DNA from 2 places in the Exiguobacterium sp. MH3 genome. Region 1 is predicted to be linked to the other one. Evidence: a T-box and tRNA genes for the amino acid it is inferred to sense, from the RefSeq annotation. Region 1 holds a T-box; the other holds one or more tRNA genes.

Region 1 (10,771 bases):
GATTAAATGGAACTATACGAAGTTTTTAATCGATCGCCAAGGTCGTGTCGTACAGCGGTTCAGTCCGGTCGATTCCGTCCAGTCAGTTGAAAGAACGCTATCTTTGTATTTATAAACCAAATAACCGTCCGGCGCGAGTCGTTGGGCGGGACGAACGAATACCCTACCTTTGGCAAGGTAGGGCTTTTTTTATGTCATTCAACAATGAACGAATCAAAGGAATGCTTGACGATCGCATCGCTGCGCTTATGTCCGAGATCGGTCAGAACCGGTGGACGGGGAGACAAGACATGAAAATCCTGCTCGAACGCACGAAGCCAGTAATGAACCCAGTCTTTTGTAGGATCGAGTCCCATCATTTCACGTGCGAATGTCAGTAGCTTTGAATCGGTCAGCGTCAGAAGTGGAATCGAGTTGATCTCGACATCTTCTTTTAGTTCATAGAGGTCCGGTGAACGAAGCAGAATCGCATCCGCCTCGAAGGTCAATCGGAAGTAATTGCAGCTGTAGTGGCCGACGATGACCATCGTCTCCTCCGTATGCCCACGAAAATGAAAGATCAATCGGTTACCATTTGCGACATCCATCAAGAACTGATTAAGTCCGATGTGATAATCTTCGCGAAATTGTAGTTTCTCAAGCGTGATTTCTTGCATGATTTAGCCTCCAGTCCGAGTTTGCCGTTCTTCTGTCAAAACGGTTTGGCGCGCTGCTAGGTGAGACGAACCAATCAATAAGGCGATTCCGAGTAATAATAACGAGATTCCGAACCAAGCCGTACCACTTAATTCTTCACCGAGGACGAACACACCAAGCAAGGCGGCAGTCAGCGGCTCACCGAGCGAGAGCGTGACGGCAGTCGACGATGGTACGTTCGATAGTCCTTTCGCGAATAACCAGTAAGCGATTCCGGTCGCAACGACGCCGAGATGGAGGCTGATTCCGGCACCACGTGACGTGAACAACCAGGAGAGGTCGAATAAGAAGAGCAGAGGTGACAACAGTAAGGCGCTCGTCGTGAAAATGACGGCAACGACTGACAGCGGTGCGTGTGTCTTGACGAGGTTTCGACTGACGAACGTATACCCGGCAAACGATAGTCCGGCACCGAGTGCAAGGACGATTCCGATTGGATCAATCGCAACCGTTCCTTGATTGTTCAATAGCAACAGACAGCCGGTGATCGATAGTCCGGTCGATGCCCACCACAGCAGCGCTGGACGTTTCTTTAGGAACAGCCACTCGATACACCCGGAAAAAATTGGTGCGCTACCGATTGCGACGACGGTACCGACGGCGACACCGGTCATCAATACAGCGGAGAAGAACAGCGGTTGGTAAGCCGCCATGCTGACGGCAGCGAGTAAAATCGTCCGTGCCGGCCAGTCGCGTAACGTCAACGTTCCTTTGAAGAGAACGAGACAGAGTAAGAACAGTCCACCGACAGCCAGACGAACGGCACCAATTGCAATCGGGTGTGCATCTTCTGGCGCAAAGGCTTGTGAGGTCCCCGTCGTGCCCCAAAAGATCGCAGCGAGTAATATGAGCAACATCGATGATGATTTAGACATGAGTCACCTCTTCGAATGCAATTTTTTAAAATGATATTAGAACGAGAATACCACAGAACGCGTAAGATAGAATACACCAAATAATTGAAAAAATGGTATGATGTATAGGGTGAAGTCGTATCATTCACGAATACGAAAATGAAAAGGATGGGACCCATGAAAGAAATGAACCAAATCGAAGCGGTACTTGACGTCTTATCACAAAAAATCAGTCACGGGTCGACCTTCATTCAGCGGCGATACGATACAGGAGTCGCTCAATTCAATTTAAATGATCCGGTGACGGAACAGGCGATTCAGTCATTTGAAAAACAGTTCAAACTAACGTTACCAAGTGAATATAAGACATTCCTTCGTTTACATGACGGAGCGGAGTTGTTCATGATCCAAGGTCTTGGTATCGAACTCTATCCACTTGAAAAAGTCATTGAAATGACAATCCAGGCTAAAGAGGACGACCTGATCCATGAAGACTATGATCACTTCTTGATGATTGGCGAAATGAACGAAGGATATGTATTGATCCAGACGGAAGATGCAAAGACGGATGAGACACCGTATATGCACTGGATGTTTCATGAGTTATCGACAGAGGAGACTGACCCGATTGGACAGAACTTCGGCACGTTCCTCGAGTATGCAATCATTGCGCAAGGCGATATGTTCTGGGAGTTCAAGGACTTCTCGATTGCAACAGATGCTTATTATGTAGAGAATCACAATTCTGAAGAGGAAGTGAACAAACCACGACCGATTCGCTTCGTCGACTCGGTTCGCGTTGAAATCGAGTATCCGATTGCGAAAAGGGATGCGTATTTCTCGGTTAAGATTTTCGAAGGGAAACAAGAAAAAGAACGTCTTGGCAGTAGCTACGACTCGGATTCGCGCTTTGAACAAGTGATGCAATCGGTTCGAGAATATCTAATGGCAGAGCGATTCCAGTATTCGTCGATCATGGTTTTTCAAACGGAACATCGGTTTTGGCAGAACGAGGACGAGACAGGTGATCCGTTGATTCGTAACCATAATCCGCAGCGTCAAGGACTGAGCTTCGATGGATATCGTGCCTTCGTTGAAGAGCAACCACGACCACTTCCAGGGTGGGAATGATACAATCACTGTTTGAATTCGATGATTTTCACCATCGAAACTCAAAATAAAGTTTTATCTTGTATCCCCTCATCTTTCAAAAAAGAATTGACAATGAACTGGATGAATCTGTATGCTAATCAAAATTACATAATCAAGGCAATGACGAGAAGAGTAGGAAGAAATTGACGGTGCCAAGCGAGTCCGAGATGGTGAGAGCGGATGACCGGTTTTCTCTCTGAAAAAAGCCTCCGAGCTTCGTACGGATTCCGATATGGATGATGCTACGATGGGTTCTCCCATTATCGAGAGCATGTATGATTGTACATGTGAAGGTTCGTCTGGTGACAGGCGGACGAACAAAGGTGGTACCACGGGAAGCTGATTCTCGTCCTTTAGGCAACTAACGGGCGAAAATCAGCTTTTTGTCTACTACTGGAGGAATCATCATGCATTGGGCAGAACACACTGCAAGAACCATTATCGAGTGTCAGCCAGATAAAGAGACATACGTCTGTGCTGCCGGGATCAGTCCATCGGGTCCCGTTCATATCGGCAATTTCCGGGAAGTCGTCACGACGTACTTCGTTGCGCGTGCGCTGCAAGACCTCGGCAAAGACGTCCGCTTTTTGTTTTCATGGGACGATTACGATCGTTTTCGAAAAGTACCAGCGGATGTCGATCAAGCATTTACTCGATACATCGGGATGCCTTATAGCGCCGTTCCGGCACCGGATCGATCCGACATGAGTTACGCGACGTACTTTGAACAGCAATTCGAAACGATGCTGACAGCATTCGAGATCACACCAGACTACCGTTATCAACACGAAGCCTATACGTCTGGCATTTATGCTGAACAAATCATCCACGCGTTTCGCCATCGTCACGCGATTTATGACATCTTGATCGACCATAAGACAGCAGCAGGATCCGATGATGAGCGAGCAGCGTTTTACCCGGCGACCGTCTATTGTGCTGCTTGTGGAACCGACGCCACTACCATCGATTCGTTCGATGAAGCTGAAGCCACGTACCATTACAGCTGTCGATGTGGTCATATGGCAATGGTCGATATGCGGACGGAACATCGGATGAAATTGAACTGGAAAGTCGACTGGGCGATGCGCTGGGCACATGAAGGCGTCGATTTCGAGCCGGGTGGAAAGGATCATTCAGCAGCAAACGGAAGTTACACGGTTTCGTCCCGGATTGCGCAAGAAATTTTCCAACAGCCGGCACCGCTCTATCTCCCGTATGAATTCATTCGTCTAAAAGGGGAGTCGAAAAAAATGTCGAGTTCATGCGGTGGTGTCTTGACTCCGCAAGATCTACTCGCCGTCTATCCACCGAGCATTCTTCTGTTCTTATTTGCGAAACATCGTCCGAATCACGCCTTTCATATCGGGCTAGATGAAGATGTGTTACGCAATTACAGTGAGTTCGAGCGTTTTGTCGCACACTCATCGCGTCAATCCGAAGACATTCAGCAAAGTCTGCGTTGGAGTCATCGTGGAACTGCTCATCTCGTTTCGTTTACGCAGTTGACGATGATTGGTCCGATGGTTGGTTTTGAACCTGATTTGATTGAAAATGTGTTTTGCGCGAGCGTTCCGCCTGAACAGATTGACCGTGCTCGTACTTTCGTTACGCAATGGTGTCCGGAGCGGGAACTTCATATCAGTTCTGTTCCGAATTATGAACTACATGCGCAACTGACGGGAACGGAACAGGACTGGATCCAACAATTCGTCGTTGCTCTTCGAACGGATGAAGACATCCTCTCTGCCTTCTACCGTTTGACACGGCAAGCTGAAAAAAAGGAGACGCTTCGCCTGCAGAAACACTATGCGACGCTACTCTATCAACTGACGATCAATCAATCCTACGGACCACGCATCCCATTACTCGTCGCGACGATTGGACGGGAGCGAATGTCTGCGTTATTGGACTTTGCGAATAAGGAAATTACGACAAGCAGGAAATCAAGAGACCGAGCCTGAAAAAGAAGGACAAAACCTTATTTTTATATATCGAAATTTAATTTCAAAATTAAATAAATAATATTGAATTAAAATTTCTTAATTGTATAATAAAGGGAGGGAAGAGAAAGGGTGAAGCAGATGTTAGATCAATTAGCAACGGAACGTCGAAATGAACGGACGATGCAACTCGATGAGATGACAGTCGAAGATGTCTTACGGGTGATGAACGCTGAGGATCAAACGGTCGCGACGGTCATTCGGGAACAAATCCCCGTCATCGCGGAAGTCGTCAAACACGTCATTGCATCATTCAAAAACGGAGGACGCTTGATTTACATCGGTGCCGGTACGAGCGGACGGCTTGGGATTCTCGACGCGGCAGAATGTGTGCCGACGTTCGGGGTCTCACCAGACATGGTCGTCGGTTTGATTGCTGGCGGCGAACGCGCGTTGATCAAAGCGGTCGAGGGAGCAGAGGATAGTCGGACGCTTGCCGTCGACGATTTGAAAGGGCTCCAGCTAGAAGCTCGTGATACGGTCATCGGGATTGCAGCAAGCGGTCGGACGCCGTATGTCATCGGCGGGCTTGATTACGCGAAGGAAGTCGGAGCGGTGACGGCAGCGATTTCTTGCAACACGGATGCGGTCATCAGTGGGCACGCGCGTTATGCGATCGAAGTCGAAACAGGTCCGGAAGTCTTGACGGGGTCAACAAGACTAAAGGCTGGAACGGCACAAAAGCTCGTCTTGAACATGGTTTCGACAGCGGCGATGATCGGTGTCGGCAAGGTCTATCAAAACCTGATGGTCGACGTCCAGTCAACGAACGAAAAACTGGAGATTCGGGCGAAGCGGATGATCCGTGAGGCCACAGGAGTCGATGCCGTAACGGCGGAGCGTGTCTTCCATGAAGCACACGGGCACGTCAAGACGGCGATCGTCATGATTCTCGCGAATGTTCCGCATGCGGAAGCCGTCGAACGATTACAGCAAGCGAACGGATTTGTCCGAGACGCACTCTAAGGGGGAAACACGATGAAGAAGGAAGAAGTGCTGGCACACGCGATTCTCGAGCACGTCGGTGGAAAAGATAATCTCCGGCAGCTTGCGCACTGTATGACGCGGGTTCGTTTATCGCTAAAGGATCCGACGCAAGCCAATATCGATGCGTTAAAGCGGATTGATGGGGTCATGGGGGTCATCGATGACGAGACGTTACAAATCGTCGTCGGTCCGGGAACGGTCAATCGGGTAGCAGAACACTTAAGTCGCGAAACAGGACTCGCGATCGGGGAAGAGTCCGTTGATCCGAACTTGACGCCAGAAGAACGAGCTGCCGTCGAACGGCAAAAAGTAAAAGCAAAACAACAGTCACCGTTCAAACGCTTCTTGCGCCGAATCGGGAACATCTTCATTCCGCTCATTCCGGGTCTTGTTGCTTCCGGTATCATTAACGGTGGTGCGAACTTCGCAAAAAATGCGGGTGTCGATGAAACACAGACATGGATGCAGATTTTACTACTGATCGGTGGGACGGTCTTTTTATATCTCGCAATTCTCGTCGGGTGGAACACGGCGAAGGAGTTCGGCGGCACGCCGGTGCTCGGGGCAATCGCCGGTGGGATTCTATTCAACCCCGTGCTTGCGGACATCACGATTTACGGGGAACCGCTCGTTGCGGGCAGAGGCGGATTGTTTGGTGTCATCTTCGCCGCTTGGCTGATGACCTATCTTGAGAAACACATCCGTCGCTTCATGCTCGCATCGATTGATATCATCTTCACGCCATTGTTGACGGTGCTGATCGTTGGATTCGCCTCGCTCTATGCGATCATGCCGGTTGCTGGACTCTTGTCAGACGGTATCATGAAAGCAATCAATGCCGTACTTGAGGTCGGTGGACCACTCGCCGGGGCAGTACTGGCCGGCTTCTTCCTACCACTTGTCATGGTCGGTCTCCACCATGGACTGACACCAATCCATCTCGAGTTCTTGAACACGATTGGCAACACGCCACTCTTACCGATTCTTGCAATGGCAGGAGCGGGTCAAGTCGGGGCGGCAATGGCGATTTTCGTCAAGACGCGCAATCCGCGCCTGCGTAACATCATTAAAGGTGCGATTCCGGTCGGTTTCCTTGGAATCGGTGAACCGCTGTTATACGGTGTTACGTTGCCGCTCGGTCGTCCGTTCGTAACGGCATGTCTCGGCGCAGCAGTCGGTGGTGCCTTCCAAGCAACGATGAAGACGACGGCGCTTGGTGTCGGCGTATCCGGTTTATCATTGACTCCGTTGATCGACAACGGAATGTACTTGACGTACATCGGTGGTCTCGTCATCTCGTACGCGGCAGGATTCCTGTTCACGTACTGGTTCGGTTTCAAAGAAGAGATGGCAGACGGGATTTAAGGTGTGGACCAGCAGTTGAATCCTTCCCAAAAGAAGGAATCAGCTGCTTTTTCTCTAAGTAGAGAAGAGAAGGAGTGAGTCGATGAAAGGATTATCAATCTATTTAAGTGAACCGATCACAGACGAGACGAGCGAGTGGCTACAGCGGATGCGTGTTGTTGGCTTTACGTCGCTCTTTACATCGCTACATATTCCCGAGGACGATTCTTCACTGTACGTCGAACGCTTGCAAGCGCTCGGTCGTTTAGCACGTGAGCTCGGATTCGAACTCGTGGCGGACATCGCACCAGCGTCGCTCGCGACGCTCGGCAAGACATGGGAGACAGCAGCGACGTTAACGGACTGGGGCGTCACTGGACTGCGTCTTGATTACGGCATCAGCCCGCAGCAAATCGCGACGTTATCGAACCAAATGATGGTCGCGCTGAACGCTAGTACGTTAACAGCAGATGAATTAACGGAGATGAAGGCACAGGGTCTGCGAATCGATCACACGGAAGCGTGGCATAATTTTTATCCGCGACCGGAAACAGGACTCGACCGGACGTGGTTTGATGCAAAGAATGCTTGGTTGCAGGCGCAAGGATTACGGGTTCAAGCATTCATACCGGGTGACGAGACACTCCGTGGACCGTTGTTTGAGACGTTACCGACACTTGAAGAACACCGGCATGCGTCACCGTTCGCCAGTTATATCGATTTACAATCGACCGTCGATCGAATCCTCGTCGGAGATCCACGATTGACGGAGGCGACGATTCGGCAATTCGAAGCAGAGCAAGACGGAATCATCCTCCTCCGAGCCGTGGCGAACGGACGACAGATACAACGAGAGACGGAAACGAATCGGTTTGATCCGGCGCGGGATGTAATTCGGTCCGTCGAGTCGCGGATGAAGCCGTCGACGATCGATCTAACACCGCAAGATCCGTCTGCCCGTCCGCTTGGAACGATTACGATCGATAATGAAAAATACGGACGATACGCGGGCGAGGTTCAAATCACGAAACGTAATTTGTCGGCAGATGAGCGAGTCAACGTCCTCGGACGCGTCATTGAAGCCGATCAACCATTGATTGCACAGCTTGGTCCAGGAAGTAAGTTCCGGATCGAATGGGTGACGCCATGAAGCAGCTCGTTGCGGAACGACTCGCCTATCTGTACCGAGGAGAATTGTTCACGGTCGTCACGATTTTACCACTCAGCTGGTTTGGCAATCGTGTCTTTCCACGACTGCAGTTATTTGAACTCAGTGCCTTTTGGATGTCACTGTTTTTGTTTGAGCTGTTGTTGATTCAAGGAGCTTGGTATTGGTACAGCAAGTCAAGGCGTCTGAAGAAGGAAGGAACGTCGATCACCCCGGAACCCGTCGTCCGACGATTACGTCACTGTCGTGTCTTCAATCTGGCTTTGATCGTCCTGACAGCATATGCATTCGGACTCGATTGGATTCGCTCTCAATCCGATTTTCCAGTGTACGGGTTACGAATCACGTTGTTTTTGTATGTCTTTGCGATTCTTGAATACATTAATTATTTCCATATCCAACTGATGTACGATAACCGGTCGGATGTGCAATACTTAATACAGAATAGACGTTTGAAACGATCGGCTTTATATAAGGATATGCAACGACTTCGTCAAGTAGTCTAAGGGTTCATCGAAAATAGGAGGGATTGTATGCTCGATATGCTCATTCGTGGCTATCGAAAGTTACGGAAGTTAAGAGGGCGATAAAAAGGAGGGTGTTATGAATGAAATGGCTCAATCGACCGACACGGATCAAGGAGGAAACCCCATTACGCTTCGTGACGGATCCGGATACGGATTTTTGGCGCAATACCCATTATCAGTTTAACCGTCTGACAGGTCATGCGTTGTTACAGCATTCTCCGGACGGGGAATTCAAGTGCCGAATCGAATTAAAATTAAACCCGAATGCGACATATGATCAAGCGGGGATTTTGCTTTATGTGAACGACGATCACTGGGTGAAAGTGTCGGCTGAATTCATTCCGGATGGTCCGTCACATCTCGGTGCCGTCGTGACGAGCTTCGGTTACTCGGATTGGTCGTGTCGGGACGTCGATAATACGCTGTTTGATGCACCGCTGGTCTTTGAACTCCATTACCTCAATCAAGACGTCACGTTGTATCACGTAACAGGAGAGCACAAAGAGCAGCTTCGCATCGCACACTTACATGACGTGACGGATTTGAAGATTGGACCGTATGCGTGTAGTCCGGATGTAGAAGCGGCAGGGTGTGAAGTGGAAGTACTAGATTTCTCATTAGAGACAATCGTTAAATAAAACGCCATAGCAAATGGACCGATGTCAGGCATCGGTCCATTTTTTGATCGTATCTAGAGACTGATTAAAACTTAGCTGCTTGTTCCGGCATCTGTCCTGTATAGGACGATTGTGGTCTGAAGATCCGGTTATCTTGCGATTGTTCGAGGATGTGTGCCGTCCAGCCGATGATACGGCTAGAGGTGAACGTCGGTGTGAACAGTTCTTTCGGAATGTCGAGTCCTTTTAGGACGGCTGCCGCGAAGAATTCAACATTTGTATACAGTTTTCTACCCGGTTTGTATTCTTCGAGTAAATCGATCGCCGTTTGCTCCATTTGTGTAATCAGGTTGAACCAATCGCTCTCTTGCGCGAGATCTTTTGAGACGACTTTTAAGGCTTCTGAACGCGGATCGCGTGTTTTGTAGACCCGGTGACCAAAGCCCATCAGTTTTTCGCCTTTTTCTAACTTGTTTCGGATCCACGGTTCGATGTTGTCGATCGTTCCGATCTCATCAATCATCTCAATGACTTCTGACGGAGCGCCACCATGAAGCGGTCCTTTCATGGAACCAATCGCGGCACAGACGCCAGAAATCATTTCCGATTCCGTCGAGACGACGACACGGGAAGCGAATGTCGAAGCATTCATACCGTGTTCAATCGTTAGGATCAGATACGCCGTCAGCGCTTTAATCTCAACTTCACTCGGCAATTGTCCTTTAATCATATAGATGTAATTCGCGACGTGATCGAGTTCCGGATTCGGTTCGATGAAGTCAGCGCCTTGATTTTTTTGATATTTATAGGCGATGATCGATGGTAAGAGTGCTGTTACGTGCATCGCTTGATCAATTGTCGGTGGCCAAGCGAAAGCGGGTGTACCGAGTGCCGAGATCGCTGTTCGCATCGTACTCATGACATCCATCTCGTTCGGCAATGTATCGAGAATCGTCTTAATATAAGAAGGAAGTTCACGATAGCTCGTCATCTGTTCCTTGAATGTGACCAGTTCCGCTTCAGTCGGGAATTCACCATTCCAGATGAAATACGCGACTTCTTCAAACGAATAAGATAATGCGAGTTCCTTTGCCCAGTGTCCGCGATAAATAAGGTGACCTAACGTTCCATCGACTAAACCGATTTGTGTTTCAGCGGCAATGACGCCTTCGAGTCCTTTTTTGTATTCCATCTTTAACACTCCTTTTCTATTACCTACAGTCAGTATGACGTACGTTACCACTAAATCACCAGTAATTTGAATGCGTTTACAAAATTATTCTGAGGAGTGGTATAAACTAAGGTATGTGGGAGTCATCAGTTTATGCCGAATGTTCCATCTTTTTTCAATAAATCTAATATTTCTTAAGACACTTGGATTTTCTATAGTTTCTCATACCTTAACGTAACTATATGTGTATATACT
Region 2 (10,771 bases), 1.2 Mb from region 1:
CCCCATCCAGTTCAAGAAGGAAGTATTCGTCGGTTCGGCCTTGACGATCGTCTCAAGTAACTTCGTCCGCAAGGATTCTTCGTCGAGTTCCCGGTATAGACGTCCATTGATGGCGAGTGAGACACCACCCGTTTCTTCCGAGACGACGAGCGTGACACTATCCGTCACCTCACTGACACCAATTGCTGCGCGGTGACGTGTTCCAAGCTCTTTTGAGATATGTGCACTCTCAGACAGCGGTAAGTAACAAGCGGCTGCTGCTAACTTGCCTTGCTGGACGATGACGGCACCATCATGTAAGGGTGTATTCGGAATGAACAAGTTGATCAGCAACTGACTCGTGATTTGTGAGCCGAGCGGAATACCCGTCTCCACGTATTCACTCAGTCCAGTCTCCCGTTCAATCGTCACGAGTGCCCCAATACGCCGTTTTGACATGTACTGAGCAGACGATACGAGCGCATCGACGATTCGAATTTGTTCATCTTCATCACTGACCGCACTACGCGAGAAGAATTTACTCGTTCGTCCTAAATGTTCCAGTCCACGCCGGAGTTCGGGCTGGAAGATGATGATAATCCCCAGTAACCCATAGGTGATGATTTGATTCAGTAAGAATTGCAGTGTTTTGAGTCCAAAAAAGCCACTCAGGAACCAACTGATCAAAATGACCGAGATCCCTTTAATGAGCTGGACCGCTTTTGTTCCTTTGACGATGATCATGAGACGGTAAATGACGAACGTCACGACCGCAATATCAATCACGTCATTAATATAATCGTACCAATGTACGTTTTCTCCCAGTTTCAACAATTGAAATTGAAGTGGTTGCCAGCTGAAGTAATTCACCAACCGTGCCCCCTAACTCATCTGATTTAAACAGTTTCCATTATAGCACAAAGGGACGAGTTCGACTCGTCCCAGCTGATTATTGAAATAGACGCTTGATTCCGTACCATACGCGTTCGAATAATTGATCGATTTCCTTGATTTCTCCGGTCACGCTACCAGCACTCGCCGTGTACGCTTTCCCGTCAACGGTCATGACGTCGCCATTGACTTTCCCTTCGATGCGGACGTTCCCGCCTTCGACATAGAGATCTTGATCGACTGTGACACCTTTCGGGACAACGACCTCACCATTTTGAGCGACGATGCCTGGTGCATTCGTATAAGATAAGTCATGTTCTTCCTGTGCCATATAACCACCAAGGCTACCGACCGACAAAAGTAAGAAAACAGCCGCTGCCGCGAGCAATGGATATTGCTTCATCTTCCCTCCAAAACGAGACGGTTGCGGTTGGTGCAGCAAAGCAGCGCTTGGCGTCTCCACCTGTTCAGGCAATTGTGCCAGCACGCGGGATGTAAAATCTGCCGATAATTTAGGCGCTGGAAGTTGACGCAGTCGAGCATCAAGGAGCCGATACTCTTCGAACTCGTCCATCGCGTCTACTTCTCGTAACTCTGCTTCTAATCGCTCGAATTCCTCAGGTGGTTGGTTTTGGTCTAAATAATCCTGGATCCGTTCATGTACATGCTCTCGTGACATGGTGAGTTCCTCCTTCTCATCGTTTGGCAAAATGCTTCTTCAGCGCTTCTCGTCCACGATGAATTCTAGTTTTGACAGTAGCGACAGGTAATTCGATCATTTCACTGATTTCCTTTAGCGAAAGATCTTCTACATATTTCAGGACGAGTGGGACACGGTATTTTTCTGGTAAAGCCGCAATCGCGTCCCCGACTTCGTTTCGTTGCTCGTTATCGACCACTTGGTCCTCCGGCAAGGTGTCCTTGCTCTCGAGTTGTGAATACAATGTCAGTCCTTCAGTACCTGACATCTCAGCATCAAGAGAATAATCAGGTTTCTTTTTCCGTAATCGGTCAATCGATACGTTCGTGACGATTCGGTACAACCAAGTCCGGAACTTCCATTGTGCATTATACGAATCAATTTTCGTAAATACACGGATGAAGGCTTCCTGTGTCGCATCCTCCGCTTCCATTCGATCGCGCAAGACACGGAAAGCCACAAGAAAGGCACCTTCCTTATATAGATCAACAAGTGCCGCGAATGCATCACGGTCTCCCTGTTTCACTCGCTCAATTAAGCGTAGTGTCGTTTCTTCCACTTTGAATACCCCCCGCTCTATGCGGTCAATCTCTTATACGAAGTCGACCGATAAATGTTTCATCTCCTTTTAAATTGTAACAAAAAAAACTTGAACCCCGATGAAAAGAGTTCAAGTTCTATCCATTATTTTACTAAGCGATGTGTTTCCATTGCCAAAAGTAGATCTCCGATTAGTTCATTCGCAAGTTCTGCTGTTCCGTTTCCTTCTTCAAGCAACGGATTCACTTCAACGAATTCAGCTGCAATGAAGTCTTCTGCCGTTGCGCAATGCTGGAGCACCGTTTTCGCATCGTCTAAGAAAATACCGTCGGCGACACGTGTTCCGGTACCGACGACGAGTGATGGATCGAGACCATCCATATCAAAGCTAAGATAGAACGCATCCGTCGTTTCCTTCAAATAGGCAATCGCTTCTTCCATGATCGCGTCCATTCCCCGAGTTCGGATCGCTTCCATATCATAGACACGAATACCAAGACGATCAATCAGCTCTTGTTCGCCTGGATCAACGTCACGTAATCCGATGAAGACGAGATGTTCCGGTTGCAGTTTGACATCGGTTCCTCCGACTTCCGTTAAACGCTGATGTCCTTCCCCAAGGGCGACAGCGAGCGGCATGCCGTGAATATTGCCAGACGGTGATGTTTCCGGTGTATTCAAATCACCGTGTGCATCGAACCAGATGACACCAAGACGGGGTACAGTCTGACGTAACCCTGCAATCGTTCCGATCGCCATGCTGTGATCGCCACCGACTAATAACGGAAAACGTTGCTCCGATAACGCGTCACGTACGATCAGGTGCAAGTCATTCGTCGTATGGACGACGCCTTCAAGACGTTTTAGCTTCGGATCTTCTTCCCGGACTGCATCCTCGGATAAGACAGCCGCTTCCCCGTAGCGTACTGCTTCTTGTCCCCGTGCTTCAAGTGTCGCGAGTAGACCGGCTTTTTCGACAGCAGCAGGTCCGTGTTCAGTGCCTGGCTTTCCTTGTCCATAACGGTACGGTACGCTGATATACGCGATGTTCATTCGTTATTCCCCCTATGTCATAGTCACTTCTACATGTATTGTAAGCGGTAACAAACAAGTGGTTCAACTCAACAAAAAAACGCATGAATATACAAAAAAACACCGTGAAGGGAATCACGGTGTTCTTGCGTACGTACTCTGGTTATGCTTGGCATTTCATATAAAAAAAACTTAAGACGAACGAAACTCGCTTAAGATCTTTAAATAAAATTGGTGGAGCCTAGCGGGATCGAACCGCTGACCTCCTGCGTGCAAGGCAGGCGCTCTCCCAGCTGAGCTAAGGCCCCGAAAGAAAAAGCGGAAGACGGGATTCGAACCCGCGACCCCGACCTTGGCAAGGTCGTATTCTACCACTGAACTACTTCCGCAAGAAATGAGCCATGCAGGATTCGAACCTGCGACCCTCTGATTAAAAGTCAGATGCTCTACCAACTGAGCTAATGGCTCGACATGGTGGGGGGGGGCGGATTCGAACCGCCGAACCCGAGGGAGCGGATTTACAGTCCGCCGCGTTTAGCCACTTCGCTACCCCCCCAGTTTGTCTAGGAAACTTATACGATTGAGAAAAAACAGTGCCGGCAACAGGAGTCGAACCCGCGACCTACTGATTACAAGTCAGTTGCTCTACCAGCTGAGCTACACCGGCACAAAAAGTATAATGGTGACCCGTACGGGATTCGAACCCGTGTTACCGCCGTGAAAGGGCGGTGTCTTAACCGCTTGACCAACGGGCCATTGGCTCCGCAAGTAGGATTTGAACCTACGACCTACCGGTTAACAGCCGGTTGCTCTACCACTGAGCTATTGCGGAATAAATTAAATGCCTGGCAACGTCCTATCCTCACAGGGGGAAGCCCCCAACTACTTTCGGCGTTCAAGTGCTTAACTTCCGTGTTCGGCATGGGAACGGGTGTGACCACTTGGCTATCGTCACCAGACGATCGGGCTCGCGCCCTCAAAACTGAAGTCATCAACAAGCATCTGCTAGAACAAGGCCTCGACCGATTAGTATCACTCAGCTCCACATGTCGCCATGCTTCCACCCGTGACCTATCTACCTCATCGTCTCTGAGGGGTCTTTCTTGATTACTCAAAGGGAAATCTCATCTTGGAGGGGGCTTCATGCTTAGATGCTTTCAGCATTTATCCCGTCCGCACGTAGCTACCCAGCGATGCTCCTGGCGGAACAACTGGTACACCAGCGGTGCGTCCATCCCGGTCCTCTCGTACTAAGGACAGCTCTCCTCAAATTTCCTGCGCCCACGACGGATAGGGACCGAACTGTCTCACGACGTTCTGAACCCAGCTCGCGTACCGCTTTAATGGGCGAACAGCCCAACCCTTGGGACCTACTCCAGCCCCAGGATGCGATGAGCCGACATCGAGGTGCCAAACCTCCCCGTCGATGTGGACTCTTGGGGGAGATCAGCCTGTTATCCCCAGGGTAGCTTTTATCCGTTGAGCGATGGCCCTTCCATGCGGAACCACCGGATCACTAAGCCCGACTTTCGTCCCTGCTCGACTTGTAGGTCTCGCAGTCAAGCTCCCTTCTGCCTTTGCGCTCTACGAATGATTTCCAACCATTCTGAGGGAACCTTTGGGCGCCTCCGTTACTGTTTAGGAGGCGACCGCCCCAGTCAAACTACCCGCCTGACACGGTCCTCCAGCCGGATCACGGCTGCGAGTTAGAGACTCTATGCATGAAGGGCGGTATCCCAAGGGTGACTCCTCCGAAGCTGGCGCTCCGGGCTCGACGTCTCCCGCCTATCCTGTACATCATGCACAAAGCCTCAATATCAGGCTGTAGTAAAGCTCCATGGGGTCTTTCCGTCCTGTCGCGGGTAACCTGCATCTTCACAGGTACTATGATTTCACCGGGTCTCTCGTTGAGACAGTGCCCAAATCGTTACGCCTTTCGTGCGGGTCGGAACTTACCCGACAAGGAATTTCGCTACCTTAGGACCGTTATAGTTACGGCCGCCGTTTACTGGGGCTTCGGTTCAAAGCTTCGCTTGCGCTAACCCATCCCCTTAACCTTCCAGCACCGGGCAGGCGTCAGCCCCTATACGTCATCTTGCGATTTAGCAGAGACCTGTGTTTTTGCTAAACAGTCGTTTGGGCCTATTCACTGCGGCTCTACTCATGTAGAGCGTCCCTTCTCCCGAAGTTACGGGACCATTTTGCCGAGTTCCTTAACGAGAGTTATCCCGCGCGTCTTAGAATTCTCATCTCGCCTACCTGTGTCGGTTTACGGTACTGGCGCCTTCCCCCTCACTAGAGGCTTTTCTTGGCAGTGTGAAATCGTGACCTACGTCCCTACGGGACTCCGCATCGTTCCTTGACTTTGATGCCTGACGGATTTGCCAATCAGACGGTCTTGAAACTTGCACATGCACTTCCATCCGCATGCGTCACTATCCTCCTGCGTCCCCCCATTGTTCAAACGGTGGATCGGCGGTACAGGAATATCAACCTGTTATCCATCGCCTACGCCTTTCGGCCTCGGCTTAGGTCCAGACTAACCCTGAGCGGACGAGCCTTCCTCAGGAAACCTTGGGCTTTCGACGGAGGGGATTCTCACCCCTCTTTTCGCTACTCACACCGGCATTCTCACTTCCAAACGCTCCACTGCTCCTTCCGGTACAGCTTCACAGCGGTTTGGAACGCTCCCCTACCATTCCTTACGGAATCCGCAGCTTCGGTGGTATGTTTAGCCCCGTTACATTTTCGGCGCGGCGCCACTCGACTAGTGAGCTATTACGCACTCTTTGAATGGTGGCTGCTTCTAAGCCAACATCCTAGCTGTCTAGGCAGCGCCACATCCTTTTCCACTTAACATACACTTTGGGACCTTAGCTGGCGGTCTGGGCTGTTTCCCTCTTGACTACGGATCTTATCACTCGCAGTCTGACTCCCGAGTATAAGTTGCTGGCATTCGGAGTTTAACTGAATTCGGTAACCCTGTGGGGGCCCCTAGTCCAATCAGTGCTCTACCTCCAGAACTCTCAACCTCGAGGCTAGCCCTAAAGCTATTTCGGGGAGAACCAGCTATCTCCAGGTTCGATTGGCATTTCACCGCTACCCACACCTCATCCCCGCACTTTTCAACGTGCGTGGGTTCGGACCTCCAGTCAGTGTTACCTGACCTTCATCCTGGACATGGGTAGATCACCTGGTTTCGGGTCTACGACAACGCACTGAACGCCCTGTTCAGACTCGCTTTCGCTACGGCTCCGCCTCATCGGCTTAACCTCGCGCGTTATCGTAACTCGCCGGTTCATTCTACAAAAGGCACGCCATCACCCGTTAACGGGCTCTGACTACTTGTAGGCATACGGTTTCAGGATCTATTTCACTCCCCTTCCGGGGTGCTTTTCACCTTTCCCTCACGGTACTGGTTCACTATCGGTCACTAGGGAGTATTTAGCCTTGGGAGATGGTCCTCCCGGATTCCGACGGGGTTTCACGTGTCCCGCCGTACTCAGGATCCACTCTGGAGGGAAAACAGTTTCAGCTACAGGGCTGTCACCTTCTTCGGCCGACCTTTCCAGGTCCTTCACCTACTGTCTTCCTTTTTGACTCCGTGTAGAGTGTCCTACAACCCCGAAGAGCATGCTCTTCGGTTTGGGCTGTTCCCGTTTCGCTCGCCGCTACTCAGGGAATCGCATTTGCTTTCTCTTCCTCCGGGTACTTAGATGTTTCAGTTCCCCGGGTCTGCCTCACGCTACACTATGTATTCATGTAACATGTCCCATCCCATTACGGATGGTGGGTTCCCCCATTCGGAAATCTTCGGATCAAAGCATACTTACTGCTCCCCGAAGCATATCGCTGTTCGTCGCGTCCTTCATCGGCTCCTAGTGCCAAGGCATCCACCGTACGCCCTTCATACCTTGATCTAGCGTTGGTATTCTAAGAACACACGTCTAATGACATGGTTAATTAAAAGTTTGATGTCTTGTTGATGTCTTCAGTTTTCAAGGTGCGAGTGTCTCTTTCGAGACTGAGAGACGAGCTCTCAAAACTGAACGATGGGCATGTCCCGTAAGGGACGTTTTCCTTAGAAAGGAGGTGATCCAGCCGCACCTTCCGATACGGCTACCTTGTTACGACTTCACCCCAATCATCTACCCCACCTTCGACGGCTGGCTCCTTGCGGTTACCTCACCGGCTTCGGGTGTTGCAAACTCTCGTGGTGTGACGGGCGGTGTGTACAAGACCCGGGAACGTATTCACCGCAGTATGCTGACCTGCGATTACTAGCGATTCCGACTTCATGCAGGCGAGTTGCAGCCTGCAATCCGAACTGGGAACGGCTTTATGGGATTGGCTCCACCTCGCGGTCTCGCTGCCCTTTGTACCGTCCATTGTAGCACGTGTGTAGCCCAACTCATAAGGGGCATGATGATTTGACGTCATCCCCACCTTCCTCCGGTTTGTCACCGGCAGTCTCCCTAGAGTGCCCAACTGAATGCTGGCAACTAAGGATAGGGGTTGCGCTCGTTGCGGGACTTAACCCAACATCTCACGACACGAGCTGACGACAACCATGCACCACCTGTCACCATTGTCCCCGAAGGGAAAACTTGATCTCTCAAGCGGTCAATGGGATGTCAAGAGTTGGTAAGGTTCTTCGCGTTGCTTCGAATTAAACCACATGCTCCACCGCTTGTGCGGGTCCCCGTCAATTCCTTTGAGTTTCAGCCTTGCGGCCGTACTCCCCAGGCGGAGTGCTTAATGCGTTAGCTTCAGCACTGAGGGGCGGAAACCCCCCAACACCTAGCACTCATCGTTTACGGCGTGGACTACCAGGGTATCTAATCCTGTTTGCTCCCCACGCTTTCGCGCCTCAGCGTCAGTTACAGACCAAAGAGTCGCCTTCGCCACTGGTGTTCCTCCACATCTCTACGCATTTCACCGCTACACGTGGAATTCCACTCTTCTCTTCTGTACTCAAGCCTTCCAGTTTCCAATGGCCCTCCCCGGTTGAGCCGGGGGCTTTCACATCAGACTTAAAAGGCCGCCTGCGCGCGCTTTACGCCCAATAATTCCGGACAACGCTTGCCACCTACGTATTACCGCGGCTGCTGGCACGTAGTTAGCCGTGGCTTTCTCGTAAGGTACCGTCAAGGTACGAGCATTTCCTCTCGTACGTGTTCTTCCCTTACAACAGAGTTTTACGATCCGAAAACCTTCATCACTCACGCGGCGTTGCTCCATCAGACTTTCGTCCATTGTGGAAGATTCCCTACTGCTGCCTCCCGTAGGAGTCTGGGCCGTGTCTCAGTCCCAGTGTGGCCGATCACCCTCTCAGGTCGGCTATGCATCGTCGCCTTGGTGGGCCGTTACCCCACCAACTAGCTAATGCACCGCAAGGCCATCTCAAGGTGACGCCGAAGCGCCTTTCATCAACGGACCATGCGGTCCGATGAACTATCCGGTATTAGCTCCGATTTCTCGGAGTTATCCCAATCCTTGAGGCAGGTTCCTTACGTGTTACTCACCCGTCCGCCGCTCATTCCGCTGCCTTCCCTCCGAAGAGTTCCGTCAGTTTCCTGCGCTCGACTTGCATGTATTAGGCACGCCGCCAGCGTTCGTCCTGAGCCAGGATCAAACTCTCCATGAAGTGTTTGACTTGCTCGTTGTTGTGACCGAAGTCACGATTGACGAAGCTTGCGCTTCATTCGTTTTTGTATTCCGTAGAATACGATTTTTGCCTCATCGTTCAGTTTTCAAAGTCCAATATGTCATTTGACGACTTTTAAATCTTACAGTAAAGTAATATGTGATGTCAATTACTTTTTTGAAGTTTTTTTCGTCTGTGACGCTCGCGTTTGGCGTGTGCCTCAGCGACATGTATTAATATATCAACTCTTGTTTTTTTCGTCAACTGTTTTTCTAAAAAAACTTTAGAAAAAAGATAGACCCGCTTGAACCGGTAAAACACTACCCGTTCGCGGGTCTTTTTCGTTACGCCTGTTTTTGCGATTGTCCTTGAGAAGCGGGCTTTTCTTGCAAGCGATGCAGCATTAGAATCTGATACGCATTACAGATTAAAAGTGTCGCAAGCGCCGCCCATAACATCCGCTTATCTTGTGTTGCCTGCAAAGCAGGTACCCATTCGATCAACGTGATGACTGTCATGAGGAACAATGTTGGAATGAACGCTGTAAAGTTCGTTTCCCGTGCTTTCGTCCGCGCGACTAAGAACGCTATTAACAGCAAGACGACCATCTCACCAATATAAAGGCTCGTCTTATCAAAGCCGTATGCTAATCCGCGCAGGTAGACGCCGTCAAATAGTGCAAATGCAATCAAGACGATTTGGACACGATTCCAAAGCTTTGCGCCGCGGAATAAATCGAGTCCGACGCGATGTAAGATCAAGTACGAGAAGAATCCCATCAAACTGATGGCTGTCCACGTACTACTGTAGGAGAGAGCCGTCACATATCCGCTAATCGATTGATTTCGGATATATCCAGGTTCCGCTACCAAGTTAAACACGAAGCCGGCGAGCGTTCCGATTAGGAGCGTCATCCAAAACAGCTTCAAAAATCCTTTAATCTTCATTCTTATCCCTCTACTTTTTCGATGACACGCGTGGCGAGTTCATTATAGTACGTCTCAAATGGATGTTCATCGCGATAGATCGATGGGGCGAAGTCCGCATCATTCGCATATGGTTGTCCAAGTGGAATCTTAGCTAGAATATCGGTTTTTAACGCTTCTGACAACCTCTCTCCGCCACCACTACCGAAGACATATTCTTTTTCGCCTGTCACTTTGCTTTCAAAGTACGCCATGTTCTCGACGATTCCGAGGAGACGATGGTTCGTCTTGATCGCCATTGCTCCTGCTCGTGCTGCAACGAAAGCAGCTGTTGCGTGAGGTGTCGTGACGATGACTTCCTGACAGCTCGGGAGCATCGAATGAATGTCGAGCGCGACATCCCCTGTCCCCGGTGGAAGATCAAGCAACAAGTAATCGAGATCGCCCCATTCGACGTCTGCGAAGAAGTTATTGAGCATCTTCCCGAGCATTGGTCCCCGCCAGATGACTGGTGCATTATCTTCGACGAAGAAGCCCATTGAGATGACCTTGACGCCAAAGCGTTCTGGTGGAACGATTCGGTCGTTGACGACAGTCGGACGTGTTTCAATTCCCATCATGTCTGGAACACTAAAGCCGTAGATATCGGCATCAATCAACCCGACTTTCTTCCCTGCTCGTGCGAGGGCGACTGCTAGGTTAACAGAAACCGTTGATTTTCCGACGCCGCCTTTACCAGAAGCGATCGCGATGAACGTCGTACCGGATTCTGGTTTGAGGATCGACGGTGTCGTCGCTGCTTGAATCCCGTGATCACCGAGTGCCTCAAAACGGAGTCCCACCGTCTTGAATCCTTTTTCTTTTAGTTCCTTGACGATTTGCTGTTGGAGCACAAGTTGCTCCCCAGAACCGGATTGTGCTAAAGCAATTTTCAGACTGACATAATCACCTTTAATCCGGACGTCACGAATGCCGTTCGTATCTGCAAGCGGGCGGTCAATCGTCGGATCGACGAGCGTTCCGACTACCTCGCGAATTTCTTGTTCATTCAACATA

The links. A T-box is a leader RNA that pairs with one kind of tRNA and senses whether it is charged. The one in region 1 lies ahead of lysS (lysine--tRNA ligase), so its partner is inferred to be a tRNA-Lys.
Region 2: it encodes a tRNA-Lys, which carries the amino acid that the T-box ahead of lysS (lysine--tRNA ligase) is inferred to sense. The anticodon was not compared.

What each region holds. Positions count from the first base shown of each region.
Region 1 is NC_022794.1:1,312,321-1,323,091, forward strand. Features, by position in the region: gene U719_RS06705 (glutathione peroxidase) at 1-115, shown strand, start outside; gene U719_RS06710 (hypothetical protein) at 195-656, opposite strand; gene U719_RS06715 (EamA family transporter) at 660-1,571, opposite strand; gene U719_RS06720 (SMI1/KNR4 family protein) at 1,728-2,681, shown strand; T-box leader at 2,814-3,059, shown strand; gene lysS (lysine--tRNA ligase) at 3,110-4,663, shown strand; gene murQ (N-acetylmuramic acid 6-phosphate etherase) at 4,784-5,668, shown strand; gene U719_RS06735 (PTS transporter subunit EIIC) at 5,681-7,054, shown strand; gene U719_RS06740 (DUF871 domain-containing protein) at 7,137-8,183, shown strand; gene U719_RS06745 (hypothetical protein) at 8,180-8,707, shown strand; gene U719_RS06750 (DUF1349 domain-containing protein) at 8,809-9,366, shown strand; gene U719_RS06755 (citrate synthase/methylcitrate synthase) at 9,431-10,537, opposite strand.
Region 2 is NC_022794.1:112,031-122,801, reverse strand. Features, by position in the region: gene cdaA (diadenylate cyclase CdaA) at 1-849, opposite strand, end outside; gene U719_RS00745 (anti-sigma factor) at 929-1,549, opposite strand; gene sigW (RNA polymerase sigma factor SigW) at 1,566-2,129, opposite strand; gene rocF (arginase) at 2,255-3,163, opposite strand; tRNA gene U719_RS00730 (tRNA-Ala) at 3,375-3,450, opposite strand; tRNA gene U719_RS00725 (tRNA-Gly) at 3,460-3,531, opposite strand; tRNA gene U719_RS00720 (tRNA-Lys) at 3,538-3,610, opposite strand; tRNA gene U719_RS00715 (tRNA-Tyr) at 3,615-3,698, opposite strand; tRNA gene U719_RS00710 (tRNA-Thr) at 3,737-3,809, opposite strand; tRNA gene U719_RS00705 (tRNA-Glu) at 3,823-3,897, opposite strand; tRNA gene U719_RS00700 (tRNA-Asn) at 3,900-3,974, opposite strand; rRNA gene rrf (5S ribosomal RNA) at 3,986-4,101, opposite strand; rRNA gene U719_RS00690 (23S ribosomal RNA) at 4,149-7,062, opposite strand; rRNA gene U719_RS00685 (16S ribosomal RNA) at 7,228-8,789, opposite strand; gene U719_RS00680 (KinB-signaling pathway activation protein) at 9,134-9,736, opposite strand; gene U719_RS00675 (Mrp/NBP35 family ATP-binding protein) at 9,739-10,770, opposite strand.